DNA from 2 places in the Bacillus sp. FJAT-27231 genome. Region 2 is predicted to be linked to the other one. Evidence: a T-box and tRNA genes for the amino acid it is inferred to sense, from the RefSeq annotation. Region 2 holds a T-box; the other holds one or more tRNA genes.

Region 1 (15,463 bases), 2.1 Mb from region 2:
CTTTGCCTTGCGTTTCTCGTACGGCACTGCATAAGTTTGTTTTACCGGAACGACAGAATTTACATTCTCCACATTCAGCTGTATATAGTGGAATAACATGGTCCCCTGGTTTTACGGAAGTCACTTCATCCCCTACAGCGACGACAACACCAGCACCTTCATGACCTAATACAGCAGGAAATACGCCTTCGGGATCATCACCTGATAAGGTAAAGGCATCTGTATGACAGACTGAGGTATAAAGAATTTTTACTAATACCTCTTTTGCTTTTGGTTCTTCTACATCGATTTCTACAATTTCAAGTGGTTCTCCTGGTTTGAATGCAACGGCAGCTTTACTTTTCAAATGAACCCCTTCTTTCTTTATTTTCTGATATTTACATTCTCATAATTACATATTATAATTCAGCATACAATACTGACATTTTTGTCACTATAGACACAATATTATATAGAAAAGAGTGAATATATATATATGGTGATTCATTATAAAGAAAAAGCTTATTTTAATAGCAAAGATTTGGCCTTATCCGTTATAGGCGGACGTTGGAAAATAGCTATTATATGGTGTTTATTCCAGCAGTCTCCACTAAGATTAAGCGAAATACAACAAAAACTCCCCCATGCCAATCAACGCATGTTAATTAGACAATTAAGGGAATTAGAAGAAGATCAAATCATTACTAGATTTGTACACCCTGTTGTTCCTCCTAAAGTGGAGTATCAATTAAGTGAAATGGGTCTTCGTCTAGAATCCGTTGTCACTTCCATTTGTGACTGGGGTGATAATTTTAGGGACTTTTTACAAAATGATGCCAATGAAACGTCAGTTGATTAGCAATTTGCACAAACAGTTCTGAAAATGAAAGCCACGAAACGCTGGTATGAAGACGTTTCGTGGCTTATTAAGGATTCCAAAACGATCATTTAAGAATCTTTTTTCCTTTAGGATGCGTATTCTGTCCTTAACAGATTACCAAATTATTTGTTTTTATTATGGGTAAATTTCCGAAAAAATAAGCCCATATGGCCTTTCATTTTATTTAATAAAATATTGCTGACAAATGTATATTCGGAAACATAAAATTTCAGATCTAAATTTCCACACTTGGTTAGCTTTGTTTTCAATCGCTTTTGGCTTACCATTAGGATACGTTTCTTCAAATAATTCAAGTAAACTTTCCTTATCCTTGATTGTTGAAAGATCCCCCAAGTTCATCCCAGTCAAACAGGTCTTTTATTCTAACATCTAACGTTTCATTTCCCTTTCTCATTGCTGATTTTTCTTTATTTCACCATAGAGGTCTCAATTAGCAGCTTATTAGCTTCAATAAAAAATATGGCAGAAAGATAAAGCCTATCTTATAGGAGAACTCTCTTTGCAATTATACGAGCACTTTGACTCTACAACTTTTCTTATACCCCACTTGTTTACTAGTTCTATTTCCATGGTATTATAAACCTATTATTACCCACAAACTAGATTAGATTTCAAGTTAAGGAGTTAAGATTTTTATATGTAAAGTAATCACTTATCTTATTAACTAATTATAAAAATGAAAAGGAGCAAATTAAATGAAGAGATTATTTAGTCTATTGTTAGTTTGTTGTTTAACTTTTACAAGCACTACCTTTGCTTCGGCTGCATTTAAGGATGTTAGCCGTGATTATTGGGCAAAAGATGAAATTACATACTTAACGGACAAAAAAGTCATTAACGGTTTTTACGATAATTCATTTCGTCCACAAGCACCGGTTACCCGATTACAAGCTATAACGTTGATGGCTAGGGCTCTAAATCTAGATTTATCTAATCGTCCCAATCCAGGCTTTAAAGACTTATCAACCATGAATAGCAGCTATAAATATGCTGCAGCTATTGTGGATGAAGGAATATTTCCCAAAAGTGCATATTTAAAACCAAATGAACCTATGACTCGTGAATTAATGGCTAGAATGCTTACGTCCGGATTTAAATTAAAATCGACAAAAAAAATTAGTTTCAAAGATGTTCCTTCAAGCCATTGGGCTTATCCATACATCTCTGCTTTAGCCGAGAACAATATTACTCTAGGGTATCCAGATGGAACATTTAAACCAAGCACACCACTTACACGTGCTCAATTTTCTGTATTTCTAGCAAAAGCTTTAAATGACAATTTTAAAACCTTTACTTTTCCTAATGATAATTATCACTTTAAATTAGAATTACCAAACTACATGAAATCCCAAGTAGTGTTTGATGATGGATTAAGTATAAGTGAGAATAAAGTTTTTTCGGTTAACTTTTATTATAACAATGCTACTTATCTTGGTTACACACCGTTCGCTGGATCAATTCATATCATTCCTGCTTCATTATGGAAAAACTTCTTCGAAGATGCACCTTACTATCTGATTAAAAAAGCAAACAACTACTATTACTGTTATCAAGGTCAAAGTGAGGATCCTTATTATGAGGTAGGCAAACAAGGATCTAGAGAAGCTAAAACATACATGAGTATCCATGATAGACTTGAATATGCCATTAAACATATGAAAATCAATTAATGAACAAGCCCGCTGGTTAGTTTCCAGACGGGCTTGTTCGTTTATAAGGAAGAATAGGGATATTCTTCAATTATCAAAGCTGCACCTAGTTTTCAGTCATCTTATAAGCTGGTTAAGAGAAGCACATTATACTTAAATAAGATCCTTCACCGTAAATAAAAAAGCGCCAGAAATGTTAATTTTTTAACATTCTGACGCTTGCGTATGATTCCGACTGGGTTCGAACCAGCGACCTCTACCCTGTCAAGGTAGCGCTCTCCCAGCTGAGCTACGGAATCGTTCAACTGACAAGTTCTATTCTATGAAAATTCTGGTCAGTTGTCAACGGATATTTTACTTTTCCCTATAGAAGTTTTCTATCGCCTATTAATTTACTTTTTCTCTCTTCAAAAATAGGATTCTCAATAATATGAATCCAGCAAGTATGTAGATGAACACCCAAACATTCTCTGTCAGATGAGCTTGGACTCCTTCCTTTATCGTATTGGCCACAGCCGATACGGGCGGCAGGATAAAGATGATCCACTTCCACGCTCCTGGAAATACGTCCACAATTTTCGAGCTGGCCACAGCGGCACAGACGATAAAGGCGCTGCCGCTCCAGGAGTACTTTTTCCCTCCCATATTCGTGGCACTAAAAAGACTGCCTGTAAAAATACCCAACAGAATAAACACAATGTGACCGTATAGAAAGAGACTAATCCGTTCAAACGTTAGCGGCTCCCCGAAAATCCCCATCAGGAGCGGCAGTACAAAGGAGACAACTGCCAACGTAAGACCGACAAGAAAAATAACGATCATTTTCCCGTAAAGAAAGTAGGCTCTTTTCGGCATATACGAAAGCAAGATGAGTTTTTCACTGCCTTTTTCTAAGTTACAGACGATCATAGCGAGCCAGACGATGATCGGATAAAGAACGAACGCGGAGATCGAGTGGCTGTCAGCGATCGGCAAGTTTTCATAATAGTATTGGCTGAAGATCCAGGACACATACAAAATCGATGGTGGCATCCATTTCAGTGAGGACAGCAGAGAGCGCAGCTGATACGCAACAAATGATTTCACCGCTCTCCCCTCCCTTTTATTTCTATAATGTGCCCGTTGTGTCGCAGAATATCGCCAATCATTTTATCTGAATCTGTCTCTTCGACCATCAGCCGGTAAGTATGTTCGGCTAATGGAACGGCCTTCCATCTGTTTTCGTTCATTCGATAAGTAATTTCCATCACCCGGCTCGTTTGCTTCACAGGCAAAAACGAAACAAGGCGGCCTTCCTCCATAACAGCGATGTGTGTAGCAAGCTGATAAGCAAGCTCAGTTTCATGTAGGGTGAAGATGGTTGTCTTTCTCTCTTTCCGCTCCATCAGCAAATCTACCGCTATCTGAACTGTCCCTTCATCCATGCCGGTGAACGGCTCATCGAGAAACAGCACCTCTCCTTTTTTCATTAAAGCCTGGATAAAACCAGCTTTTTGCTTTGTGCCTTTGGAGCATTTTTTCAGTGGCGTATCTAAAAAAGATTCAAGTCCAAACAGGCTTGTGTAATAATCTATCTCCTCTTCTTTCTGTCCGCCGCTCATCCCGGCGAGCAGCTGCAAATAGTTCCTCACTGTGAAGGAAAGATGCTCCGGAAAGTGTTCTGGCACGTAGGCATACGAGGTAAAATACCGCTGAATGTTTCCAGTCTGCGGTTCGCTGATTCCGGCCAACAGCTTGATGAGCGAGCTTTTTCCTGAACCATTGATCCCCGTTACCGCGACAATCGTGCCCTGTTCGATTTCTATCGTAATTCCCTGTAAAACCTCTTTCCCATTTACCGATAATCCGGATTCGGTCGCTTCGATTAGTTTCCCCATGTTTTCCCCCTAAATACTGTGATGTCACTTGCACAAAGAACGTTTGTTCGTATATAATAAGAACAAGGAGCTGATCTTACATGAATGCTTTATTGCTGCGAAGTCAGCCAGAAAATTTACCTCTTGTCATTATGTATCAGGCACAGGACGGAACAATCACAAGACGTAATATTGTAGTAAAGTCACTTTCGTCATCTGCTGTGTATGCCTACTGCTTCTATCGCAAACAAAATCGCCGCTTTTTGCTTTCTAATATACTTGCTGCTTATCCTGCTTCTATTTTACGCAGGAACAGCCAGCCGGCCTGATTTTTCAGGACGGCTTTTTATTTTATTATAGTAAAAAAATCCTAGCTGAGGACATTTTTCAAAAACCTGTCTAAATTCTAAAGGAAAGGCCATACATATTAATGAACCCATACACGGGAACTGTTTGAATGGGGCTTCACCGCTTACTGTCCGCCTCATTTATGCTAAAATCAAGACGAATAACTATTAATTGGTTTGGAGGGTCACTATGACGTTACAGCGTGGAACCATTGAAGATGAAAAGATTTATTCTAAAGAGCTTGATGAAGAAATTGAGCTTCTCGTATACCTTCCAGCGAATTTTTCTCCCTTATATAAATATTCGCTGTTAATTGCCCAAGATGGGAAAGACTATTTTCAGATGGGACGTATTCCGCGCATCGCTGATGAACTTCTGGCGGAAGAACAGATTGAGAACCTCATCATTGTCGGGGTTCCTTACCGAAATGCAGAAGATCGCTGGCAAAAGTATCATCCGGATGGCCAGAAGCAGGAAGCATACATTCGCTTTTTAGCACACGAGCTTGTTCCTTTTCTGGACGAGAAATATCCTGGCTACCATGTTGGCTATGGACGTGCGCTAGCCGGTGATTCACTTGCGGCCACCGTTTCTTTAATGGCGGCTCTTCGCTACCCCCATACTTTTGGCAAAGTGATCATGCATTCGCCGCATGTAGACGAAAAAGTCATGAATGCGGTGAGTGAAGCGCAGGATTATAAACAGTTGAGCCTTTATCATGTCATCGGGCTGGAGGAAACAAAAGTAACACGGATGAATGGGGAAATTGATGATTTTCTCACACCGAACCGATCTCTGCACAACCTTTTTTATGAGAAGGGCTTTGATTGCTTCTATGATGAATTCGAGGGCGGGCACACGTGGAAATTTTGGCAGGCCGACTTAAAACGTGCCCTGCTGACAATGTTTGAGTAAAAACATTTTCCTAGAAAAGTGTCTTTACTATGGAATTGTAAGAAAATTTGTTATAATAGAAAGATGATTCATAATTATTTTTTAATTCATAAGGAGTGAGCATGAATATGAAACTAGGTATTGTTATTTTCCCATCAAAAAAACTTCAGGATTTCGCTAATTCCTACAGAAAGCGTTATGATCCTCACTATGCGCTCGTTCCGCCACACATTACATTAAAAAGCCCGTTTGATGCTGAGGAAAGCGATCTAAAAAGCTTAACAAGCCAGCTAGAAGAAATCGCTATAAAGCATCAGCCATTTTCTTTTCATTTGAGCAAGGTGAAAACATTCCACCCGCTCAATAATGTTATTTACTTAAAAGTTGATCCAAATGAAACCTTGACTGCTTTAAATGAAGACTTACATGAAGATTCTATTATCGGCGGCAAGCCGGAATATGGGTTTGTTCCTCATTTGACAATTGGGCAAAAATTATCCAATTTAGAGCATGATGATGTGTACAACTCCCTGCAAATGACGGACGTAGACCACGAAGAAACAGTAGACCGCTTCCATTTGCTTTACCAGCTGGAAAACGGTTCGTGGACAGTTTATGAAACATTCTTACTCGGAAAGGGTTAATAACTAGTGAAAGTAATAACTGTAAAGAACAACCAAGAACGCGAAGCCGCTTATGATATTCGCAAAAAAGTATTTGTGGAGGAACAGCGTGTTCCTCTTGAAATTGAAATCGATGAACATGAAGATGCAGCGGTACATTTCGTTTTGTACGATGAAGAAAAGCCCTGCGGAGCTGGCCGCTTCCGCATCAAAGATGGCTTCGGCAAAGCGGAGCGAATTTGCATCCTGTCTGACTACCGCGGCAAAGGAGCCGGCCGCCTTATGATGGAAGCAGTTGAAGCAGAGGCTAGAAAGCAAAATGTTCCTGCTCTAAAGCTCGATGCACAAGTACATGCGATTCCATTTTACGAGCGTCTTGGCTATGAAGTGATCTCAGATGAGTTCATGGACGCGGGCATTCCTCATAAATCCATGAAAAAAGTATTTTAACACTTAGCTAAACAAGAAAAAGCTGTTTCGTTTTTCTAAACGAAACAGCTTTTTCTTTCTGTTGCATCAGATACTATTTTTTATCATGCAAACTCATTAATATTGACACCTTTTCCGCTGATCTTTGCCAAATGTACTTGAAAAGCCTCGTATTCTTTCTTCTTTGATAGCCGGGCCTCTGTACGGTCATCCGAAGCCATCGATGCATCAGAACTGTTATCAAGTATTTTGCTGAAGGACACTCTTTCTACAGGATCAATGGATGAATAGCTGTCGCCGACATGGTTCACTACTCTCTCTTGGTACTGATTATATTGATATGGTGTAATCGGCAGGATGTAGCCCATCTCCCTTCCCCCCTTCTTCACAAAAGTATTTTCTGTTCTCTACCCTCTTTTGAAACAAGTTAAACACTTTTTTGAATTTTTTATTTTTTCTTATTCAACATGTCTGTAATCGTCTGCATATCCAGCTTTTGGCCATCTTTTACAATGGATTGCACAATCTGATCTTCTAGCTGCCGCGGTACTGGTTTATTGGCAAGTGCCGATACGCGCTTAATAATATTCCTGACCGTTTTCTCATCTTTAAAATTGGCATTTTGCAGAGAATTTGCCAGCTCCATAATATCTTTCATTCGTACACCTGTTTTTTGTTCAATGTTTTTGAAAAATCCATTTTCCACCTTGATTCATCCTCCTTTTTCTCTTTTTATCTTATGCCTCCCTTTAAAAAAAGTTCATGGGGCTTATAGCAGAAAGCCCCTCAACTCTCTTACAGGCGGGCCATTCTTTTGAGAAAAAAGAAAAGGCTAACGTAAAGGAGTGGTACACAGTCCGTTTACGTTAGCCTGAGCGCTCATTAGCAGTAAAAGCTTGCTCCGACGATAATTAATAAAATGAAAAGCACAACGATCAACACAAATGTTGATGTGCCACGGCAGCCGTATCCATAACCGCCATATCCATAGCCGCCGCAGCAGCCGCCGCCGCCATAGCCGTAACCAAAGCCCATTCTTATCACCTCACTTTTCATCCTTACACTGCTACTATATGAGAAAAATGAGGATACGTTTGGGCAAATAACATGCCAATTATCCTTTTGGTTTAAACACAGCCGCCCCAATGAATCCAAAAATGATTGCGGCGGAAATGCCTGAACTCGTCACTTCAAACATTCCCGTTAAAACACCGACAAGACCATGCTTTTCTGATTCCTGCATAGCGCCTGCCACTAGCGAGTTCCCGAAGCTTGTAATCGGAATAGTCGCTCCCGCTCCGGCGAAGTCAATTAATGGCTCATATAAACCAAAACCAGCGAGGATGGCACCGACGACGACCATCGTACTAAGTGTATGGCCTGGCGTTAATTTGCCGACATCCATCATCAATTGACCAATCACACAGATAAGCCCGCCAATTACAAAGGCCCAAAAAAACATTGCTGGCATATTTTTCTCTCCTTTCCTCTCTAAAAAGTTAGAGACCGCCCCACTGTATCAAAATGGTTTTAATTAAGGCCACCACAAAAGCAGCAAACACACCGAACAAGATAACAGACCCTGCCAACTTAAACATATTGCCGCCTACCCCTAATACAAATCCTTCCGTCCGGTGTTCAATAGCAGCAGAGATTACTGCGTTGCCGAATCCTGAAACCGGCACAGCACTTCCAGCGCCAGCATATTGTCCGAGATGATCATACACACCAAATCCGGTTAATAACATAGCAAGAAATACCATCGTGGCGACTGTCGGATTGCCAGCTGTTTGTTCGGTAAAGTCAAAGAAATAAATAAAGAAATACGTAATGGCCTGTCCGATCGTACAAATTAGGCCGCCAACAAAAAAAGCGCGCAAGCAATTTTTAAGCACTGGCCGTTTTAACTCATGCTTTTGATTCAGCTTGTCATATTGCTGCTGAGTAGGTGTCTTTTTTTCGTTTTTGTTCGCCATCTGCTCTCTCCTTATGTTAATTCTTGTTTTAATGTAATGATTCGATGAAGCCGTTTATCCGCTTCTTTATCGTTTACTTTGCCGGCATCAATGTCTTCACGCAGCCTGACAGCCTCAAGAAAAATTTTATAGTCGCTCGATACGATGAAGGTTTCCTTACTGTATTCCTTTTCAAGACGCTCTTGCAGGTTTTTCTCGATTTTCTTCATCCGAAAACGATCTAGGTGACGCACTTTATAAGCGACCAGAATGTTATGATCTCCTTTTACAACGGCAGCATCATAAATTTCTTTTACTTCTTCCACTTCTCTACGGATTTTTTCTACAGGTACTCCGTCTTTTTCGATCTGTATGGGTTCTGGATTAGTCGTTTTCATTAAGGCCAGCCGACTGTCTTTTCTTTCTTCCTGAAGATTGCATCCTGCGAGGATCACAGCCGCCAGTAAACAAATGACCGCTTTCATGTTCTTCCTCCATTCTTCTGCCATTTACCATTTAGTTTTTTCTGTTTTTGCGTTTTTATTTATCCAAAAGAAAAAACCGCCTTTATTTAGACGGTTTTTTGGACTTTTTCTTCTTTTTCGAACAACCACATGACTTTCTTTTCGGCTTTTGACTGCTGGTTTTTGAGTTTAGGGAATCATTCATCCGGTTATCACATCCTTTTATCCCTATCACATTATTATATGATGAGGCATATTAATGAGTTAATCCGTTTCCCTAATTAACCGCTGTACGATCGACTCAATTAATGCTGCACCCCCGGCTACGGCAAGAAGAAGCAAGAAGAATCCGCCGATACGCGGTGAACATACATATAACAGGCAACAAAATGCGGAAGCCCATACACCCGTACACCAATAACAGCTGAGCAGGCGTCCAACCCATCCTCTTAAACCCTGCTCTCTCGGCACAATGAATAGCTCCACTTCGCCTGTCTCCGTTTTTTCTTCCACCTCCATAAAAAAGGGGGCCCTCACCTTTTCCATAATATCATCAAAAACGAGCAGTCTTGTCAGCCTGAAAGATGAAAGGAAAAGAACAATCAAATCAATCATCGTAATAATCGCCGTTCATCCTTTCTTTTAACGCACAAATTTTCTTGATAAATACGGCAATTGTCCGTACCCAATTACGAGAAACACCATATGTTAGTAATGTAAGAAAATAATTTAAAGAAAGGAGCTTAATCATGAGCTGTAAATGCAATGATAACCATTCCAGTTGCGTTTGCGAAGTACTGCGCGCTATTAATGATCTTCAAAATGCCGCAGAACGGAATGAGTGCAGAGGCTGTAAAGATTGTTTAGCAGAACCTCTTGGGGATTTAGCTGGCGTACGCGACACGGCTGATACCCGCGTTTTTACTCTGACTCTAAAAGACGGTTCCCCGTTTTTCGCATTCTTCAAGCCGGAAGACTCAGATTATGGCTACTGTGATGCTTGTGTTTCTATTTTCTTCCGTGTAGAAGAGGTGTTTGATAACTGTTGTGCACGTCTTCGTGTATTAAGACCGATGAAAGGTGACAAAGTAGTCAATCTCGCCGATGGATGCTGCGTTGACCTTTGTAAAGTATGCGAAGTAGATGATTTCGAGAGAACATTTAGCTGTATTACTGTCGACTTGAATTGCTTCTGTGCTGTTCAATGTATTAAAGATGTCGATTTAGATATTTGTGAATAATTAGGAAGAGGAAAAAGCAGCGGTTTAAGCCGTTGCTTTTCCATTTGTAGAAGTTCATACATAGTTTAGTGACTACTCTTATGATTTACTAACCACTATTCTAGTTTTACTGACCTAACTTTTACATTTACTGACCAGAAACTTTTATTTACTGGCCACTCTTTAAAATGGACCGAGCAATTTTATCTGTTTAAGCTCCTTCCGTTCAATCGTGACGACTTCATTTTTAACAGTTTCTACTTTGATGACATCAGGCGTTACTTCTTGAAGTATCCCTCTATGAGCAACGGTTCCACAGTCAAATAAGCATGGAAGCTTTGTGAATTGCGATGATAAATGCTGAAGCTTCTCATCCATTTCCATATCATAAAAACGTTTCACTGGACGCATGCCCATCCATATCGGCCGCTCCTTCATTTCTGGCACTTCCTCTTTAGGTGGCTCATGCTTTTCGGGCTCTTTTTTACTCTCTCTCTTTCTCTTTTGAGTTTCCTCCAACATCGGCTTTTCTTTTTTCACTGCCTCATGAATCGGGTTCGTTTGCTCTTCACCTGTCTGTTTATCTTCTACTGGTTCTTTTGTGATTCTTTCCGGCTTAGCTTTCGTGTGATAGGTGCTTTGCATCACAGGTTCCGGGAAAACAAATTTAGGCTGATGAATATACAGAAGCGGCTCGCGCTTTTCCTTATTATTCTTCATACTTACACCTCCTGACAGGCTTTCTTTTCATTTATATGCTTGTTTTCGCCAATTCATGAAAAAAACAAAAAACCCGCCATAGGCAGGTTTTATCTTACTTAGCAATAATATGGAAACCAGAATCAACGTGGATATTTTCACCCGTAATGCCGCGAGCCATATCACTTAAAAGGAATACAGCTGTATCGCCTACTTCTTCTTGTGTTGTAGTGCGGCGCAACGGGGCACTTTCTTCAATATCTTTTAAGATAGAGTTGAAATCGCTGATTCCTTTAGCAGCCAATGTGCGGATTGGACCAGCAGAAATCGAGTTAACGCGAATGCCGTATTGACCAAGATCGGCAGCCAAATAGCGAACACTTGCATCAAGAGATGCTTTTGCTACGCCCATAACGTTATAGTTTTTCACGACGCGCTCGCCGCCTAAATACGTCATAGTCATGATGCTGCCGCCTTCTGTCATTAGCGGCTTCGCATACTTCGCTACAGCTGTTAAAGAATACGCGCTAATATTGTGAGCAAGGAGGAAGCCTTCACGAGATGTGTCAACAAAATCTCCCTCTAAGTCTTCTTTGTTAGCAAAAGCGATACAGTGAGCAAGTCCATGAATCGTGCCGACTTGTTCTTTAATTTGTGCAAAGCACTTTTCGATATCTTCATCAACTGTTACGTCACAAGGCAAAATTAAAGATTCATTTCCTTCAAGTGTTTCAGCCAGCTCGCGAACATTTTTTTCTAGACGTTCGCCTGCGTATGTAAAAATTAAACGGGCGCCGGCCTCGTGTAGTGAGCGGGCAATTCCCCAGGCAATACTTCTTTTATTGGCAACTCCCATAACAACAAATGTTTTCCCTGTTAAAGAAAATGTCATTTCCGTTCCTCCCGTTAATACAAGTTATTAGTACCTAGTAATAATATTAACAGGAAAGTCTTTGATTGAAAAGCACGTTTTAAAAAAAGCGTCCTAAAGTCTGCACTTTTAGGACGCTCTTTCCTTATCCGCCGTATTCTAACTCTAACTTTAATTCATCTACATATTCTTTCGATCCGGTTAAAATTAGCCGGTCATGCAAGCGGAGCTCGGTATCTCCATGCGGAACAATGGATTCATTTCCGCGGAATATCCGGACAAAGATCACATCGCCGGTAAACGGAAACTTCCGAAGAGTGAGGCCTTCATAGTTATCATTTAATAGCTCAACCTCATATAAGGATGTTTCTTTATTCGTCAAAATGTCAATGATGCTCGGCGATTCAATTAAAGCACGGAGAAGCGCCTTGGCTGAAAGAAAATAAGAAAAAGTTTCAATCCCTGCCTCGATGAGCTGTTGTTCCATTTCTTCCTGTTCGACATGAGCGATCACCCGCTCTACGCCTCTTTCTTTAGCCGCTATTGCCAGTTCAGCATTTCCCTCTACATTCCCTGTCGCAAATACAAGGATATCCGCTGCAAACACGCCGTGTTGATCGAGCGTATCAACTGTAAGATCTTCTAGTTCTTCTACATCAAAAACAGAATTGTTTAAATTGTTTTCCTCTACTTCCGGTTTTTTTCGGTAAACGACCGTATCATATAATGCCGATTTCAACTCTTTTGAAATCGGCATTGTATATTGATTAGCGCCGACAAAAACAATCTTAATCCGCTTTTCTGCTTTCATATGAGGCGGAAACAGCTTTTTAAAGACAACTGGTGTAATTAAACAAGTAACAACTGCGACTAACACAAGCAAACCACTCATTTGGGAGGTAATAACGCCAATCCGTTCAGCGATTTTAGCTGCCGCAATGACGAGTGATAAGGTCGATGTCAGCAAAAAGGCAGAAGCCATCACTGTTTTCGTGTCATACCATTTCTTTAAATAAAGGAGCGGGAATACTTTAGAGATAAAAAAGGCAATCATTAATAATGGGATCAGCATGAGCATCTTTTTATCACTTAATAACGACCAAAGATCAAGCTCGACTCCGACCATGACAAAGAAAATCGGGATTAAAAATCCATAGCCAAAGGAGTCCAGCTGGCGGACAAGCTCATGATTCGGAGCCAGCAGCGAAACAAGTACTCCAGCAAGGAAAGCACCAAGAATATTTTCTGCTCCTAGATACTCTGACAGAGCGACGAGAACGATCATGAGTGTAAATACCGCTCTTGTGCCAATCTGCACAGTACTCGTCGACAAGGCTTCGAACAGCGGTTTATTTTTAAAGCGTTTGGCAATGAAATAAAGGAGAACGCCGGCTGCGAATAAAACGAGCAGAAGCCACATATTTCCCCCGCCACTGCCATTTAGCGATACGAAAACTGTCAGCAAAATCATCGTCACGAGATCGGCAATAACAGCCACAAGCAAGATAATTTGCCCAATGACGGTTTTCATTAAATGGGCTTCTTTTAAAGTTGGCACGACAACACCTAGCGAGATCGTTGAGATAATAAGCGTCATCAAAAAGGCGTCATCAATTAAGTGAAGCAGGACAAATAAATAAGATAGCCCGAATGAGAGGACGAGAATGCCTGTAAAGATAATCAAAGCCGTCATAAAGGAATGAGGCTCTTCCTTCCCAGGCTTCATTTTAGGTGCTTCTTTTTTCTTGTTGGAAAACGCCGAGAAATCAATTTCCAATCCGCTCAAAAACATTAAGAAGAGAAAGCCGAGCGTCGATAACGTTTCTAGCCACATATCTTGAGAAACTATATCTAAACCACTTTTTCCAATAATCAATCCGACAATGATTTCTGCGATGACAACCGGCACAAAATTCAACTTTAACCGATGCAGAATAATAGGAGTTAAAAAAGCGGCAACAATAACAATAACTAATGAAAGCAATGAAGCATGTTCTGCCATAAAAGACCCTCCTTTTTGTGGAAATTTTGTACCTTTCATTACTATAGCAAAAGAGGCTAAAATGTTCTTTTATTATAACTTGCAGTATGATAAAGATGATAACTAAAAGGGGTGTCTATTACATGAATATCGATATTATTGGAGACATTCACGGCTGTTTTGCAGAACTTGAAGAACTAACAAAAAGGCTGGGCTATTCTTGGGAAAGCGGTCTCCCTCTGCATCCTCAAGGCCGCTTGCTCGGCTTTGTCGGTGATTTAACCGACCGGGGTCCGGAATCAATTCGTGTTATCGAAACCGTCTTTGGCTTATGGGAGAAAAAACTTGCTTATTATTCCCCTGGCAATCATTGCAACAAGCTGTATCGTATGCTGATCGGCAATAAAGTGAAAATCAACAACGGAATGGAAACAACCGTCGCCGAACTAAATCAGTTAAATAACCGTGATTACAAGCGGGTAAAAAAACAATTTATCACCTTATACGAACAGTCTCCGCTTTATCAAATTCTTGATAACGGAAACCTAATCATTGCCCATGCAGGAATCCGTGAAGACTATATCGGCAAGTTTAATTCTAAAGTAAAAACGTTTGTTTTATATGGAGACATTACTGGAGCTGCCGATGTTGACGGCTTCCCAATCCGGCGTGACTGGGCTAAGCATTATCATGGGAAACCGTGGATCGTCTACGGCCACACGCCAACAAAAGAAGTGCGGATTGTCAATCATACAGCTAATATTGACACAGGTGCCGTTTTTGGCGGCGCTTTAACAGCATTCCGCTATCCCGAAAAAGAAACAGTGTCCGTTCCATCCTCCATGCCATTCATTGCCGAGAAATTCCGGCCGATTGAATAAAACAAGATGGTCCGCCAGCAGCGAAAGGCGGACCATTAACAGCCAAATGCTGAGCTCTTGCCGATCATTTAGCTGGATCGTTTATGACTTCTATTCTTCCCTCATCACTCGCTTATGTTATTCATGATAATCTGGCTCGATCAATGATACCCTGCATATCCTCCGGCAAGGACCGTTCAAAATGCAACGGCTCTTTTGTGATTGGGTGCAGAAGCGACAGCTTTCCACAATGAAGAGCTTGCCGACTTATGACACGAGAAGATCCTCCATACAGTTCGTCACCAAGCAAAGGATGGCCGATATGCGCCATATGCACTCGAATTTGATGGGTACGGCCGGTTTTTAGCTGGAGTGCTACCCGGGTAAAATCGGAAAACGTCTCGATTACTTCATAGTGAGTACAGGCATATTGCCCATCGCTTCTTACTTCTCGTTCAATAATACTTGTCTCTTTGCGGCCAATCGGCTCTTCAATCACGCCGCTTCGGGAGGTTAAAACCCCTTCTGCCAACGCCTCATATGCCCGGGAGATGCTGTTGGTCTTCTGCATTTCCGAGCATAAATGATGAATGTGCCGATGCTTAGCAACCAGTACCAAACCCGATGTATCACGGTCGAGTCTAGTGACGATATGTACAGTAGCTTCAATTTTATTTTCCTCATAATAGCCGAGCAGCCCATTCGCAAGACTGCCTGTCAGATGCTCCCGAGAT
Region 2 (15,463 bases):
ATCACTGTATCGCCGACTAGCTGGGCATAATTTAAGGAGTTTTCCACTACTTTTGTAATACCTGCAACCGGAACGATTACCACGTTCCCTTTAAATTGTAAAGCTTCCTCGCCAGGTTTAATTCTCAGCTGTTCTCCCGTAGCTTCATAGTGGTTTTTAATCCGGTGGAACATCCAGATAATAATCGGCAAGAAAATCAAGACAGGCCAGACTTGAGTAAATTTAGTCGTAAAGAAAATAATAACAACCGTTAAACTAATAAGAGCCCCAACTAAATTAACACTCAATTTATAGGCCCAGCCAGAGGGTTTTTCTTTTACCCATTTCACAATCATTCCCGATTGTGAAAGTGTAAAAGGAATAAATACCCCGACAGCATATAAGGGGATCAGCTGCTCGGTTTGACCGCTAAAGGCCACGATTAATATAATGGACATGATTCCCAGTGTGACAATCCCATTTGAATAACCAAGCCGATCTCCACGTATCAGGAACATTCGCGGGATGTACTTGTCTGTTGCTAAGTTAACCGCTAATAATGGGAAAGCAGAAAATCCGGTATTCGCTGCGAGCACTAGGATAAGAGCGGTAGCCCCTTGAATAAAATAATACATAAAGTTTCTTCCAAACACTGCGGATGCAATCTGTGATACTACGGTTTCTTCGGCTTTAGGGACAATCCCAAACCAGTAGGCTAAAAACATAATGCCGGAGAAAAGAATAGCTAAGATGACTCCCATCATAACTAATGTATTCGCGGCATTTTTAGCTGCCGGTTCTTTAAAATTAGGAACAGCATTGGAAACCGCCTCTACTCCGGTCAAGGCCGAACAGCCGGATGAAAAAGCACGGAGCAATAAAAACAGACTAATCCCTGGTACAGCTGTTCCGATTGTTGGATGCAAATCAGCCGGTACTTGTCCAATTGTAATTTTCCATAGCCCTACTGCCGAAAGAATAAGTAAGGCCACAACAAATAAGTAGACAGGATAAGCCAGGACAGAAGCGGACTCTGTTACGCCTCTCAAATTTAAAATGGTAATCAAGACGACCAATAAACAAGCAATAATTACGTTATGCTGATGCAGCTCCGGAAAAGCAGACGTAAGGGCGTCCGTTCCGGCTGAAACACTCACAGCTACAGTTAAAATATAGTCTACTAACAAGGAGCCTCCGGCGATGAGCCCGGCATTTTCTCCTAAATTGTTTCTGGAGACGATGTAGGCACCGCCGCCGCGGGGGTAGGCATGGATAATTTGGCGGTAGGAAAGAATTAAAGCCGTCAATAGTACCAGCACGCCAACGCCGATAGGAATGGAATACCAAAATGCCACGAGACCGATTGCAGACAGGACAATTAAAACTTGTTCTGGTCCATAGGCAACAGAAGAAAGCGCATCTGATGACAAAATGGCAAGGGCCTTTAACTTGCTTAATTTTTGTTTTCCCAATTCCCTTGTTTTGAGCGGTCTTCCAATCAATGCTTTTTTCATGAGTGAATAGCGCATGATGCTTACCTCCATAAAAGTACCAGGCTGTTGACAAACGCTCGCTTTCAAGCAGCCTGAGATGTTAAAAATAGACTTTGTCTACAATCTCCGTACATCCAGTTATTAAAAATATAAATCTATACATTGATTGCTTATGATATTCCATTTCAATTAATGGTTCTTAAACAAGCCTTTACTGCAAAGGATTGATACGTTTATACTTCCCCCTTTAACCACGACCAATCCTCATTTAAAAATGAACACAAAAAAGAACACTAAGGTATTACTCAGTGTCCTTTTCAGCCAACACAAAGCAAACCTCCTCCCTAGACGCTTATGAGGTTAGCTGTCGGATTCGGGCTTTGAGAGTAGCCCTGCCTTCTTATGAAGGATTCACCCCCAGTGACGATGCACAAAATGGGTCCCCCACTCCTTAAGGATTAAGCAATTATATAAGGTGTGATTGAGTTTATATGAAATTTACTTAGCTACTATAATCACGAAATAATGGTTCGTAAAGAAAAATATGTACATGCTCACTTAGGGAAGAGAAAGGTATTTTCAAAAGCGAAAATCTTGGCAGGCAGAAGCGAAATAGAAAGCAAAAAAGACGTCTGTGGGGACGTCCTCTTAAATCCACTCGAGATAAAGGGCGACAGCAAGCAGCACAAGGATAGACAACAAAATAACATCAAAGGTTGTAGGAAAGAAAATAGTCCGGATGCCTTGGAAGATGCAAAAGGGAACGGCTAGCTGACAGCAAACGTCCCGGACCGTCCGAAGCCAAGGTGGCAAAGAGTAAGGGTTATAGCGTCTTCTCATCATTACACCTGCCTGTAAATTCATGAAGAGTTCTTCTTTTATTATATGTATCCAAATAAAAAGGGTGATTTTAAGCAGGGGAGAGCAGGAACGTTGACAGTGGGAAAAAGGTGATTTACGTTAATAGGGACATACATATGGTTTTAGATGACAAGATAGGGGAGGAAGGATAATATGATCGATTTATTGAAATCCCATGCGTCTGTCCGCAAATATACAGACGAGCCTATTTCAGATGAGGTTTTTTATGAATTGCTTGAAGCTGCCCAGCATGCAGCAAGCTCTCATTTCGTGCAAGCTTATTCCGTTGTACGAGTGAAGGATGAAGAGAAACGCCTTAAGCTCGCAGAATTATCAAAGAACAAACAGCAATTTGAATCAGCTGCCTTGCCGCTTGTTTTTTGTGCGGATTTAAAGCGCCTGGAAAAAGCCGTGACCCTTCATGGCAAAAACTTTGAAGGCGGCACGGCAGAAAATCTGCTTGTCGCTGTGATTGATACAGCCTTGTTTGCCCAAAACTTTGTCGTGGCCGCAGAATCAAAAGGATATGGTATCTGTTATATTGGAGGGGTACGTAATAATCCGCAGGCGATCAGTGAGTTGTTGAATCTGCCCGACTATGTCATTCCATTATTCGGCTTGACTGTAGGTGTGCCAGCTGAATCGAACGAAGTAAAACCGCGCCTGCCGGTAGAAGCTATTTTACATGAAGATTCCTATAATGAAGAGAAATATAGCCGTCTGCTCCCAGCGTATGACGAGCGGATGCACGAATATTATGCGAACCGCTCAACGAACCAGAAAGACGCCGCCTGGACAGGTGGGATGGCAGCCTTTTTATCTGAACCGCGGCGGGCGTATATGCTTGAGTTTTTGCAATCAAAAGGCTTTCTAAAAAAATAATAGGGGAAAGATTGACGCCCTTGCCTGTTTTCAGCTAATATATGAATGATAAAGAAAAGCAAAGACCGGGAAGAGTACAAAGTGATCACTTGCCTGCAGAGAGGAAAACTCCTGGCTGAAAAGTTTTCCGCAAGAATCTTTGGAATGTCCCCCGTGAGCTGCTTCTGCGAACTTATCAGTAGTGGAAGCCGGTCGCCAGCCGTTAATGGATTGAGAGCCGGACCAGTCTGTCTATGTACAGCTGTCCGTGAAAAAAGGTGGTACCGCGAACAACTCCTTCGTCCTTTTGACGTTAGGAGTTTTTTTGTGTTCAAAAAATATGAATGATCACATTACAGGTAGCTGGCTAAAGTGCTTGTGCATTTGTTCTGTAATAAGGAGGAAAACTGAATGGAAAACAATGAATTGTCGATGCCGACAAAATATGATCCGAAAGCAATTGAGCAGGGACGATATGATTGGTGGGTAAAAGGCCAATATTTCGAAGCAAAAGATGATGAAACAAAAACACCGTACACCATTGTGATCCCGCCGCCGAATGTAACCGGGAAGCTACACCTTGGCCATGCATGGGATACGACATTGCAAGATATTTTAACGCGTATGAAGCGGATGCAGGGATATGATGTCCTTTGGCTTCCAGGAATGGACCATGCCGGAATTGCCACACAGGCGAAAGTAGAACAAAAGCTTCGTGAAGAAGGCAAAACGCGTTATGATCTTGGCCGTGAAAAATTTCTAGAAGAAGCATGGAAATGGAAAGAAGAGTATGCGAACTTTATCCGCCAGCAATGGGCGAAGCTCGGCCTTGGCCTGGATTACAGCCGTGAGCGCTTTACGCTTGATGAAGGCTTGTCAAAAGCCGTGCGTGAAGTATTCGTCTCCCTATATGAAAAAGGCTTAATTTATCGCGGGGAGTATATTATCAACTGGGACCCAGCAACAAAAACAGCTTTATCCGATATTGAAGTGATTTACAAAGATGTACAAGGTGCGTTTTATCATATGAGATATCCACTGGCAGATGGAAGCGGTTATATTGAAATCGCGACCACTCGTCCGGAAACAATGCTTGGTGATACAGCCGTAGCGGTTCATCCAGAAGATGAGCGCTATAAGCATCTTATTGGCAAAAAGGTCATTCTTCCAATCATCGGCCGTGAAATCCCAATCGTTGGCGATGATTATGTCGATATGGAATTTGGTTCAGGAGCCGTAAAGATTACTCCAGCTCACGATCCGAATGACTTTGAAATTGGCAATCGCCATAACTTAGAGCGCATTCTCGTCATGAATGAAGATGGCACTATGAATAAGCGTGCCGGCAAATACAATGGAATGGATCGTTTTGACTGCCGCAAACAAATTGTGAAGGATTTGCAGGAAGCAGATGTCCTTTTCAAGATTGAAGACCATATGCATTCTGTCGGTCACTCAGAGCGCAGCGGTGCGGTAGTCGAGCCGTATTTATCTACCCAGTGGTTTGTGAAAATGCAGCCGCTTGCAGATTCAGCAATTGAACTGCAATCAAAAGAAGATAAAGTTCATTTCGTACCAGACCGTTTTGAGAAGACTTATCTTCACTGGATGGAAAATATCCGTGACTGGTGTATTTCTCGTCAGCTTTGGTGGGGTCACCGCATCCCAGCTTGGTATCATAAAGAAACAGGCGAAGTCTACGTTGGCCATGAGGCACCGGAAGACGCTGAGAACTGGGAACAAGATAAAGACGTTCTTGATACATGGTTCAGCTCTGCATTATGGCCGTTTTCAACAATGGGCTGGCCGGACAAAGAGGCAGCGGACTTCAAACGCTATTATCCAACTGCTGCTCTCGTAACAGGCTATGATATTATATTCTTCTGGGTATCCCGGATGATTTTCCAAGGTCTAGAGTTCACAGGCGAACGTCCATTTAAAGATGTACTGATCCACGGGCTTGTCCGCGATTCAGAAGGACGGAAAATGAGTAAATCACTAGGAAACGGTGTGGATCCAATGGAAGTCATTGATCAATACGGAGCTGATTCCTTGCGTTATTTCTTATCAACGGGCAGTTCTCCTGGACAGGACTTGCGCTTCTCTGTAGAAAAAGTAGAATCTATCTGGAACTTTGCCAATAAGATTTGGAACGCTTCTCGTTTTGCTCTTATGAACATGAATGGCTTGAAATATGAAGAAATCGACTTGAGCGGCGAAAAATCAGTTGCAGATAAATGGATTTTAACGCGCTTAAACGACACGATCGTCAACGTGACAAAGCTCGCTGACCGCTATGAATTCGGTGAAGTAGGCCGCGTGCTTTACAACTTTATTTGGGACGATTTCTGCGATTGGTATATTGAAATGGCGAAGCTTCCGCTTTACGGGGAAGACGAAGCAGCGAAGAAAACGACACGTTCTATTCTTGCTTACGTGTTAGATAACACGATGCGCCTATTGCATCCATTCATGCCGTTTATTACCGAGGAAATATGGCAAAACCTGCCTCACAATGGAGAGACGATCGTCACAGCGAAATGGCCAGAAGTGAATGAGGAACTATCTGATCAGCAAGCAGCAGAAGAAATGAAATTGCTTGTAGACATTATCCGTTCTGTGCGTAATATCCGGGCGGAAGTCAATACACCGCTCAGCAAGAAGATTAAGTTAATTATCAAAGCGAAAGATGAAACAGTGTTGAGCACATTGGAAAACAACCGTGCTTACATCGAGCGTTTCTGTAACCCGGAAGAGCTCGTCGTCTCAACAGATGCTTCAGCACCTGACAAAGCGGTGACGGCTGTTGTCACAGGTGCCGAATTGTTCTTGCCGCTTGAGGGATTAATTAACATCGAAGAGGAAATTGCCCGCTTGCAAAAAGAATGGGATAAATGGAACAGCGAAGTCGAACGTGTTCAAAAGAAACTTGGCAACGAACGGTTCGTCAGCAAAGCGCCGCAAAAAGTCGTCGACGAAGAGCGCGCGAAAGAAAAAGACTATCTTGAAAAACGCGCCGCTGTTGAAGCACGCATGAAAGAAATGCAAGGATAAGAAAAGGAATGAGACGAATCTGCCGAGCGTAGATTCGTCTTTTTCTAGAGGAACGATCGGCTAATAAAATCATCATTTTAGCTAATAAAATCATCATTTTAGCTAATAAAATCCACTTTTTGGATAATAAATAGCCGAACCTTCTTTTAGAAGATGATTGATAGGAGGAGACATAACGATGACTACATATGAAGAAGCGCTTTCCTGGATTCATGGACGGCTTCAGCTTGGCATTAAGCCGGGCTTAAAGAGAATGGAATGGCTAATGGAGAAAATGAAGTATCCAGAGCGCCGTCTACGGGCGGTACACATCGGAGGGACGAATGGCAAGGGCTCCACTGTCGCCATGATGCGCTCGATCCTAGAGAAAGCGGGATACGAGGTGGGGACCTTCACTTCTCCTTATATTGAACAATTCAACGAGCGAATTAGCATCAATGGCCAACCGGTTAGCGATGAAGCCATTGTTGAATTAACAGCTATGATTAAGCCGCTGGCAGAGGAATTAGAAAAAACAGAGCTCGGCGGACCGAGTGAATTTGAAGTGATTACGGCGATGGCCCTTTACTATTTCGCGTACACCCGCCCAGTGGATATCGCCTTATTTGAAGTGGGGCTTGGCGGCCGGCTCGATTCCACAAACGTCATTCAGCCATTGCTGTCGGTGATTACGACAGTCGGCATGGATCACATGCAATTTTTAGGGGACACGCTTGAAGACATTGCCTTTGAAAAAGCAGGCATTATTAAAAATGGTGCACCAGTCGTCACGGGAGTCAAACAGGAGGCGGCACTGGAAGTCATCAAAGGACGGGCCAAAGAAGTTCGATCTCCTGTCTACCAGCTTGGAGAGCAATTCAAGGCTGACTGGCAAACATCCATGCCTCAAGGAGAAGTCTTTCATTTTCAGTCTGTCTTTGCCAATCTGAAAGACTTAATGACGGGTCTGAATGGTCTCCATCAAACAGACAATGCAGCCGTTGCGATCATGTCGATATTGTACTTGCGCACCTTCTATGCTTTCCTAGTCGAAGAAGAGCATATCCGCTCGGGTCTTCAGTCGGCGAAATGGCCGGGAAGAATGGAATACGTCTCCGAGCAGCCAACGATTCTGCTCGACGGGGCCCACAATCCGGAAGGCATGAAAGCACTCGCTGCTTCACTTGCCGAACGTTTTCCCGGCAAAAACATCACTGCGTTATTTTCCGGCATGAAGGATAAAGACTTAAAGGAAATGACAGAGCTCCTTGAGAAGACAGCGAACCACATTGTCTTCACAACCTTTGAATTCCCGCGGGCTGCTAAGAAAAAAGACTTTGAACCGTTTTTAACCGCCCATCAATGGGAAGAAAAGTGGCAAGGATTTATTCAAAAATTCCAACAAACTGCCGATGAAAATGAAGTGTTAGTCGTGACAGGGTCGCTTTATTTTATTTCGGAAGTGAAAAGATTCATAAAAGAAGCATGATGAATCAGCATAGAAAGCTGTCCTGGCACTAAACCGGCAAGGACGGCTTTTTACATGCGCCTCATGGAATAAACTCATAAAGATAATAGTATTGTCGTTTCTCTAAAATTGCCATTAAAAATTCATTTGGTTAGGTCTAATGATCTATAAAAAGAATGTGTATATTGGTATAATCGTAACATAACAAAGTAGATGCGACGAAACAAGGGAGGGAGAGACAGATGGCAGGAAGATCAACTATTTTTAAGATGTTGTTAGCTTTTTTGTTAATACTGTCTGTGTTGCCAATTGTACCGAGAGAAGCAAATGCAGCAACAGCAACAGGTATGCCGCCGTCTATGAATTTTAATGTTACAGCTATGCCACCGAATGTCGTTTTATCTACTGAAGGAAGGGCAGAGAGTACACTGAAATTAAAGGTGTCTACAAACGGTTTGCCTAATGAGGGACTGCGACAATCCGTCAATGTAGCTTTCTTATATGATACTTCAAAGTCGATGCATGGTGGACAAAGTGATAAAAAGTTTATAAGTGAACAAAGAGTCTTTATAGAGGCATTAAGTTACTTTAATAACAGGGACAATACTGTATTTATTCCTTTTAGAAATGGAGTGCCCAGCTACTCTTGTAATGGGGGAAATGGCAGGAAGTATACAGTAGGCACGACGAAAAGCTTTTCTCTTATAAATACTTTGGCAAACCAGTGTTTAGGAGATAACAATGTATATACTTCTGAGAAAGGCACCAATGCGCCCGGGGGAACAAATTACGCTAAGGCATTAAAAACGGCAATTCAACAGCTGGATAGCTCAGGCTCTTCCTACAAAAATATTATTCTCTTTTCAGATGGAAAACCAAATCTGCTTGAAAATGAAACAAAGCATAATAGCAGCGACACGCAAGGGATAACAGCGGAATATGAACGTGCGGTAAAGCAAGAAATTGATACAATCATTGAGAGTATGAAAAGTAAAGATATTAAGCTATACAGCGTGGGGGTCGGTAATGGGGATGACGGGGATGTGGCTTATTTAAATGAAATTTCCAGCAAGACAGGCGGCTATGCTTTAGAGGCAAGTGATAAGAGGCTTCCTGATTTATTTACAGATATCGTTTCAAAACCGTCTTCAGACCTTACTGGCAAGGTTGAAATTGATCTAGATACGGTTGTGAATGAAAAAAATGAAGATGTTAGTTCCTTTGTTGAAATGAAAGGAGACACTTCAGGTCGCAAGAAAATATACGAATTTGATTTGAATAGAAGCAACTTTTCTGAAGCCCTGCCGCTTATATTCAAAAAAGAAGGAACCTACACAATTAAGAGCAAGCTGACTTATGGCAAGTCAAGCGGGTCTATTATCAGATCTACGACGATTTATGTCACGAAAAAAGAAGTGGTGTCTGCCGGAATTGACTTTGCTGTAAAAGCATCTCCTGAAAAAGTGATCAAGCCGACAAATGAAAACGCTAAAAGCGAATTAAATATTGACTTGACTCCTAAAGGGATAGCTACTCAGCCAGGGACTCAAAGAGAACCAGTTGATATCGTCTTCGTTTACGACACTTCCAGTGCAATGGCGCAAAATGGGTGGTCTGTAATGGCCCAATCCGCTATGAAATCGACTCTTAAGACTTTAAAAGCTTCACAGATTTCAAATGACAATTACTATTTTATCCCGTTTGATAGCAATATTAGCCGAAAACGAAACGGCATGGTTGCTTCAAGAGAAGGATTGACAGCAATTGAAGAAGCAGTTGACTCGTTAGTGGGAAGAGATGTGTATGGCAGATCTATCGATTACTCCAGTTCTGGTGGAGCAAATTACTCCATTGCCTTAGAAGAGGCAGTGAAGAAGTTTTCAGGACCAATAATTAACAAACGGTATATCATCTTTTTGACAGCGGGCAAACAGACAGAGTTCGTCAAAAGGGAAGATGTAAATGAGAAAAAATGTATAGATTATGCAGGGAGTAGTGGGAATTGTAAGCAATGGAGTGAGACAATACGAAATAATGCTTGGGTTAAGTACGGAATAAAAGATGGAAGTACGCCCTATAGACAGTTACTAGATGAGAATAAAAATGTTGAAAAAGATTTGATTGCACGTTCTTTAACAGAGACACAAATAGTAATCCATAACGGGGCTTTAACCTCTGCTGAACAAGTAAAGAACAGCAATGCTGTCATGAACATCGTTACCTTCACAAATTCTAGCCTTTTGAATACGATGGCGGCTAAGACCGGGGGAGCAGTTCAAACGGCGAATGAACAGAACTTGAACTCTATCTTAACTAGTATTACTCAAAAGGTTGATGCTCCCTCTATAAGAGGAAATGTAGAAATTAACTTAAGAGATTTCGGTTCGTCTGTAATAGTGGGAAAAGATAGTAAGTTTACTGCTAATGAGGGAATCGTTAAAATTCCCTTTACATTTCATTATCCTGTCGGAGGAAATCCAGACCCTGTGAAACTTCAAGAATTGCTTCCTTTGGAATTTACAGCTGCCGGAACTTATGATTTTACGGGAAAAGTAAAAATCTCTTATAAAGACTTGGATGGCCAGCTGAAAGAGCTTGTACATCCTGCTTTTAAAGTAGAAGTAGTGAAAGATGCACCGCCAGTATTTAAAAGTACGGTAGAAGTGCTGGGCAATTCATTTTTTGAGCCTGAAGGTCTTGTCAAAATCGGAAATGCTGACTCAGAGAGCAATGAATTTACTATGAAATATACTCTGACACCTGATACTGTTTTCGGTACGGAAACGAAAGGAACGATCAGTCAAATTGTGTTACGCCAACCACTTCCGGATGGGGTAGAAATGGCAGGCAATCCACAATTAGAAGTTATGAAAGAAACAACTTCTATACCAGGAGCATCTGTAAAGCAGGAAGGGAAAATGTTAATCATTACTCTTGGTTCTAATGGAACGACTTCCTATATGCCAAGTTCCTTTACGCCAAATCGTTTTGTCGTGAAAGTAAAATTAAAAGCGGCATGGGCACTGCCTTCTACGGAAATCCCAAGGAGCACTCTTTATTTTAAAGATTCTAGATTTGCCGATAATCAGGAAAACCAATTAGCTCCAGCGGATAAAAAGATATCGATGAGAGTATTACTCTATGGAACAGGACAGAAGAGCTATGATTATGTCGGCGATCATACCGGTACCATTCAAAAAGTTCATCAATCAGATGCTTGGCTGATGGCAGAGACAAAGCTATCGAATGAAAATGGTGAAATTGTCAAACCGGTAAAAGGAATGGAGCTTGTAAACGCTGGCACGGCCATTAAGCTGACGTATAGCGACGGGTCAACCGCGCTGCTTTACATGAAAACAGATTACAATGTATTTAATAACTTTGATGCAGCTAAGAAACCACTTCATCAAACAGATGGTCCTGCCGTTCCAAAAACAGAAGGACCAGTGGCTTTCGAAGCAATATATTTAGTAGCCGGTGAAGAGGTTCAATATGAATACCGATTAACAAATAAGGAAAGCACGACTTCGTGGCAAACGTTTGATCCGCAAATGGCTGTGCCGATTTTCGAGGACTACTTAGGACAGGTCGATATCGAAGTGCGGACTTCTGGAGGATTTACGCTTGATAGTAATCCTATTAAGAAATCTATTGAAATCATTAAACCAATCACGGAAATTACAGTGAATCCTACTTCTTTAAATGTTGTAAAAGGAAAAAGTGTTGATTTTACTGTAGCCGTTTTCCCAGAGGATACGACAGAAGGGGAGTATGATATTATCTTCGAAGATCCTTCCATCGCTTCAGTTCCAGTTAATCCTGAAAAACAAGGGGAAGTAGATGAATGGAAACTGACAGGCTTAAAAGCGGGTACGACTACGATGACAGTACAATCTAAAATAAATCCAAATATTAAAGCAGAAGTACCCGTTTCGGTTGGGGAGCCCATCACTGGCATTATTATTAAACCGAGTCCTTTAGAGGTAGATAAAGGAAAATCGAAGGAGTTCACGGTTACATTAGAGCCAAAGACTACGGTGGAAAATGATTATCAGCTTTCTTTCGGCAATGACAGTCTAGCCGATGCTATCATGAAAGAGGATCATAGCGGTGATGGAGATGTTTGGGTACTGGAAGGCTTAAATGCAGGAGAAACGGAGCTAATTGTTTCTTCATTGGATAACCCGGACATACAATCTAGAGAGAAGGTAACGATTCATGAACCAATCACGGGCATTGCTGTGGTGCCGGATAATGAAAAGATAAAAACAGCAGAACAAGAGCCGGAAAAATGGAAAGTTGATAAAGGAGTAACCGGCAATTTTACCGTTGCCATTCTTCCTGAAAGTACCACAAAAAACAAAGAATACACCGTAACATTAGATAAAGAGTGGAGCCGAGCGGAAAAGACTGAAACGAAAGATAAATGGTCCTTGATCGGAACAGAATCCGGCACGGTAACCATGACCGTGACAGCTAAAGAAGATCCAAATGTGAAAGAAACGATTGTGATTGAGTTTATCGATCCATTTGTTGAACTTGAAGGGATTTCCTTCACGAAACCGCATTATGATTTTCAGTTAGGTGAAACAGAAAACGAGTGGATACCTATTACAGATTATGTGAACATTAACCCGGATGACGCAACAGATGTTGAGGTGATCCGAGTAGAATCTGCTAAGTCTTCTATTGTTGAGACTAGAATAGAAGGTGGAGAATGGCAGATCAAAGTGTCTGATAATCAGGCCGGTTATTCTACTGTGACGGTAACAGCCGAACAGCCAAATAAAGAGGGAGACGGCAAGAAAACAGCTTCAGGTACAGCTGTTTTTGAAGTGAGTAAGCCATCGTCAGATAGTGGCGGTGGAGACCACGGTGATGATATAGAGGGAAGATGGTAAAGAATAAGAAGGCGTCCTAAAAGTCAGGCTTTTAGGACGCCGTTTTTTGTTTATTCTACAGTCAGATCATCTGAATAAATCGATAAATATTTTACTTGAGGAAGGGTTTCAAAGTTTTGTAGCAAGACGTCTTCATTATAGTTGACGATAAAGCGAGAATAACGATCTTCTTGTTTTTCCACCATAATGTCTTTAGGCTTTCCATCTGAATCCTTCTTTATTGCTCCACGCACCGCGTTAATTTCTAATTGCTCCTTCGCAAAAATGCCTCCGTCTACGTAAAAGAGTGAGCCGACACCGTATAACTCAGCTTTGCCTTCTGTGTAGAAAAATCCTTTGATGGGCTTAATCTCCGGATCATCAGTAGGTACATAATTTGTTTCCAGTGTTTCTATGGGTTCCTTATAGTAATTGAATTCATTAATTCTTGTAATTACTAAGCCATCTTCTCCAGAAAGCAGGATAAGCTGTTTTGATTGCTTTTCATCTTCTAAACCAACAATATTTAGGTTAGAAACCGTGGCTTCTCCAGAAGCATACATAATGCCATCGACTTTTAATTCGTCGTTTTCTTTTGCTTGGCCTTCCTCACCTTTTGTGTTACCGCGTAACGTCAACTTTCCTGAGGAATAAATGTTGCCTTTAAAAGTGATTTCAAGCTGCTGATCAAGATTGTCATAGACAAGCAGTTTAATATTATTTTTGTCTTTTAAGGAAATGAGGTTTCCTTCAATTTTGGATTCGCCATTTAATTCCAAATTAATGGCGTCTGTATCGTTATTTCCTTCACCGGCCACAAGGTCATTATTTATCGTTAATATTCCCTCAGGATTGTTTGTGATCTCTATCTTTTCTGCTGCAAACAAGTTTTGCTTCTGTGGAGTATCCTGATTGGAAATCGACATTGCATCTTCATTGGTGATCGTCAATGATTGCTCCGTAGCGATCGCTTTTTTCGCTTCAAAAGTTCCTTTGCTATTTATGAATGTAATTGCGCCTCGAGACGCTATATTGCCTGTTATTGATAGATTTCCATTGTTCGAAATGATTTTAACGGCTCCGGTTGCATAAATATTGTGAAACGTCATGTTTTGGTTAGCGAAAACTAATAAATCACCTTTAACATAAAGATCGTCTACAGTGATGTCATATTCTTTGTTCGTTATGATTAAGTTGCCAACGTGCTTTCCGTCGTCTCCTGAAATGTCTAAGTCATTAAAACTGACGTCAGGGACAGGCTCGTCGGGCGTGGGGAGGCTCTCAGCTGTCGCTATACCCTCAGATATGTCATTTTGTGATATAACCACTGACATATCAACTTTCCTTCCTATAGCGACTTTCTCAAGTGCGGCGTTTTGTTCTGTTGCAAATGCTTCTTCAAAGTCAATCTCCTGATACTGGCTGTCGTTTTTTAAAGCCGGCACTTTGTCTTTGTAAAAATAAGTATTTCCCTCCTCGTCTCGTTTCCTTAACAGATCAAGGATTTCTTGTAAGTGTCCGCTGTTAAATTTACTCGCATAAAGATCTTTCATAATAGAAGGATAAGGTGTAGCCATTTCTTTATCTGGTCCCTTTTCTGGATCATAGGCCTCACTGTAATACTTAGCATCTTTACTAATCATCAATTGATTTGCAAAAATATCCCCATTAATATTCGGCGATCCATTTAAAATAAGCGGCCCATCTTCAGCGCCGACTGCATACTTTAAAAAGCTTGGCAGCGGGGAAATAATAAGCCGCTTAGTCGCCGTGCGACGGATGTTTCCTTTTTCTTCTCCGGTTTTGGCTGTTACATAAATTTCGTATACGCGTGTTAAAGTTTCATCTGATTGGGTTTTGGTTAAATAATGCTTGTCTACCGTGACATCTTTAAAATCTACTTGTTCAATGCCTTTTTCGGGATTTTCATATCGAGCTTTCAAGTCTAGTAAAATAGCATTGAGACGACTAGATACATTTGCCGGGGCTATGTCAGCGATGGCCATATTATTCTCTGGGCTTTGCAAAGCGGCAGACAAATCAGCTGTTATTTGGTCAATGACTTTAATAGAGGCGAATGCCTTGTCGATTTCTTCTTTGCGAATTTCTGTTCTTTTTGTCCCGCCGAGCGTAGAGGCGATAATGCTTAAGCCTAAAGCAGTGAAAATAACGGTTATCAATAACACAAGCAGCAGGGCATTTCCTTTATTGTTGTGCAGAAGGTTCATTAGAAACCAAACTCACTTTCTAGATCGAGATTTTGACTTGTCTTTGCATCGCCGAGCTTCATGTTAATTTTAATTAAGCCAGAGGAGCACTTTCCATTAGAATCCGTTTCCTGACAAGAGAAGGAAACGGTTGTATCTTTAAAATCCGATTCTGTTTCCACTGGAACCCCTTTGATCTGCAGGACGGTTTTTTCATCTTCCTCAGCTACTTTTATTTCCGTTTCTTTTACTTCGCTTTTTGCTTCTTTTTCTATGTCATAGTAGGTTGTCTTTTCAGCCCCTGCTTTTTTTAATCTGGCCTCTTTTGCATCTACGATTTTAATGCAATTTGTTCCGCAGCTTTCCACGTAGTCAAATGGCGTGGCGAAAAATTCATTCATGATCATCGTGACGGCATAATCGGCATCTTCGCGAAACTGAACTTCAGCGGTTTGCCGGACATACGCTTTTTGACCGCCGTTAAAGACAGACCAGACGATCGGCGAGATAATCGCCATAATGACAATGGTCAGCAGCACTTCTATAAGAGTGAGCCCACTTTTATCGCAAATCCTCGCTTTTAATCGTTCCTTCCAGTTCGGTTTCTTTTTTCTTTTCATTTTGATACCAGCTCACCTTCACTTTGACTGGGATGTAATAGTTATAAAATGTATCATTATT

Evidence for each region. A T-box is a leader RNA that pairs with one kind of tRNA and senses whether it is charged. The one in region 2 lies ahead of AC623_RS14090 (valine--tRNA ligase), so its partner is inferred to be a tRNA-Val.
Region 1: it has a tRNA-Val gene. The T-box ahead of AC623_RS14090 (valine--tRNA ligase) is inferred to sense a tRNA for this amino acid. The anticodon was not compared.

What each region holds. Positions count from the first base shown of each region.
Region 1 is NZ_LFZU01000001.1:817,370-832,832, reverse strand. Features, by position in the region: gene AC623_RS03990 (S-(hydroxymethyl)glutathione dehydrogenase/class III alcohol dehydrogenase) at 1-346, opposite strand, end outside; gene AC623_RS03985 (winged helix-turn-helix transcriptional regulator) at 476-838, shown strand; gene AC623_RS03975 (S-layer homology domain-containing protein) at 1,576-2,550, shown strand; tRNA gene AC623_RS03970 (tRNA-Val) at 2,756-2,828, opposite strand; gene AC623_RS03965 (hypothetical protein) at 2,917-3,615, opposite strand; gene AC623_RS03960 (ATP-binding cassette domain-containing protein) at 3,612-4,406, opposite strand; gene AC623_RS03955 (hypothetical protein) at 4,487-4,714, shown strand; gene AC623_RS03950 (alpha/beta hydrolase) at 4,923-5,648, shown strand; gene AC623_RS03945 (YjcG family protein) at 5,756-6,271, shown strand; gene AC623_RS03940 (GNAT family N-acetyltransferase) at 6,278-6,700, shown strand; gene AC623_RS03935 (hypothetical protein) at 6,784-7,047, opposite strand; gene AC623_RS03930 (stage VI sporulation protein F) at 7,128-7,385, opposite strand; gene AC623_RS20880 (YjcZ family sporulation protein) at 7,562-7,714, opposite strand; gene spoVAE (stage V sporulation protein AE) at 7,794-8,150, opposite strand; gene spoVAC (stage V sporulation protein AC) at 8,179-8,655, opposite strand; gene AC623_RS03915 (YhcN/YlaJ family sporulation lipoprotein) at 8,667-9,119, opposite strand; gene AC623_RS03910 (DUF1360 domain-containing protein) at 9,363-9,713, opposite strand; gene AC623_RS03905 (CotY/CotZ family spore coat protein) at 9,848-10,339, shown strand; gene AC623_RS03900 (CotO family spore coat protein) at 10,502-11,038, opposite strand; gene fabI (enoyl-ACP reductase FabI) at 11,133-11,909, opposite strand; gene AC623_RS03890 (monovalent cation:proton antiporter family protein) at 12,034-13,890, opposite strand; gene prpE (bis(5'-nucleosyl)-tetraphosphatase PrpE) at 14,013-14,750, shown strand; gene AC623_RS03880 (RluA family pseudouridine synthase) at 14,872-15,463, opposite strand, start outside.
Region 2 is NZ_LFZU01000001.1:2,916,426-2,931,888, reverse strand. Features, by position in the region: gene AC623_RS14105 (APC family permease) at 1-1,508, opposite strand, end outside; cyclic di-AMP (ydaO/yuaA leader) riboswitch at 1,808-1,947, opposite strand; gene AC623_RS21160 (hypothetical protein) at 2,121-2,312, opposite strand; gene nfsA (oxygen-insensitive NADPH nitroreductase) at 2,487-3,215, shown strand; T-box leader at 3,268-3,504, shown strand; gene AC623_RS14090 (valine--tRNA ligase) at 3,606-6,248, shown strand; gene AC623_RS14085 (bifunctional folylpolyglutamate synthase/dihydrofolate synthase) at 6,427-7,716, shown strand; gene AC623_RS14080 (VWA domain-containing protein) at 7,938-12,596, shown strand; gene AC623_RS14075 (hypothetical protein) at 12,647-14,803, opposite strand; gene AC623_RS14070 (PulJ/GspJ family protein) at 14,803-15,402, opposite strand; gene AC623_RS14065 (type IV pilus modification PilV family protein) at 15,344-15,463, opposite strand, start outside.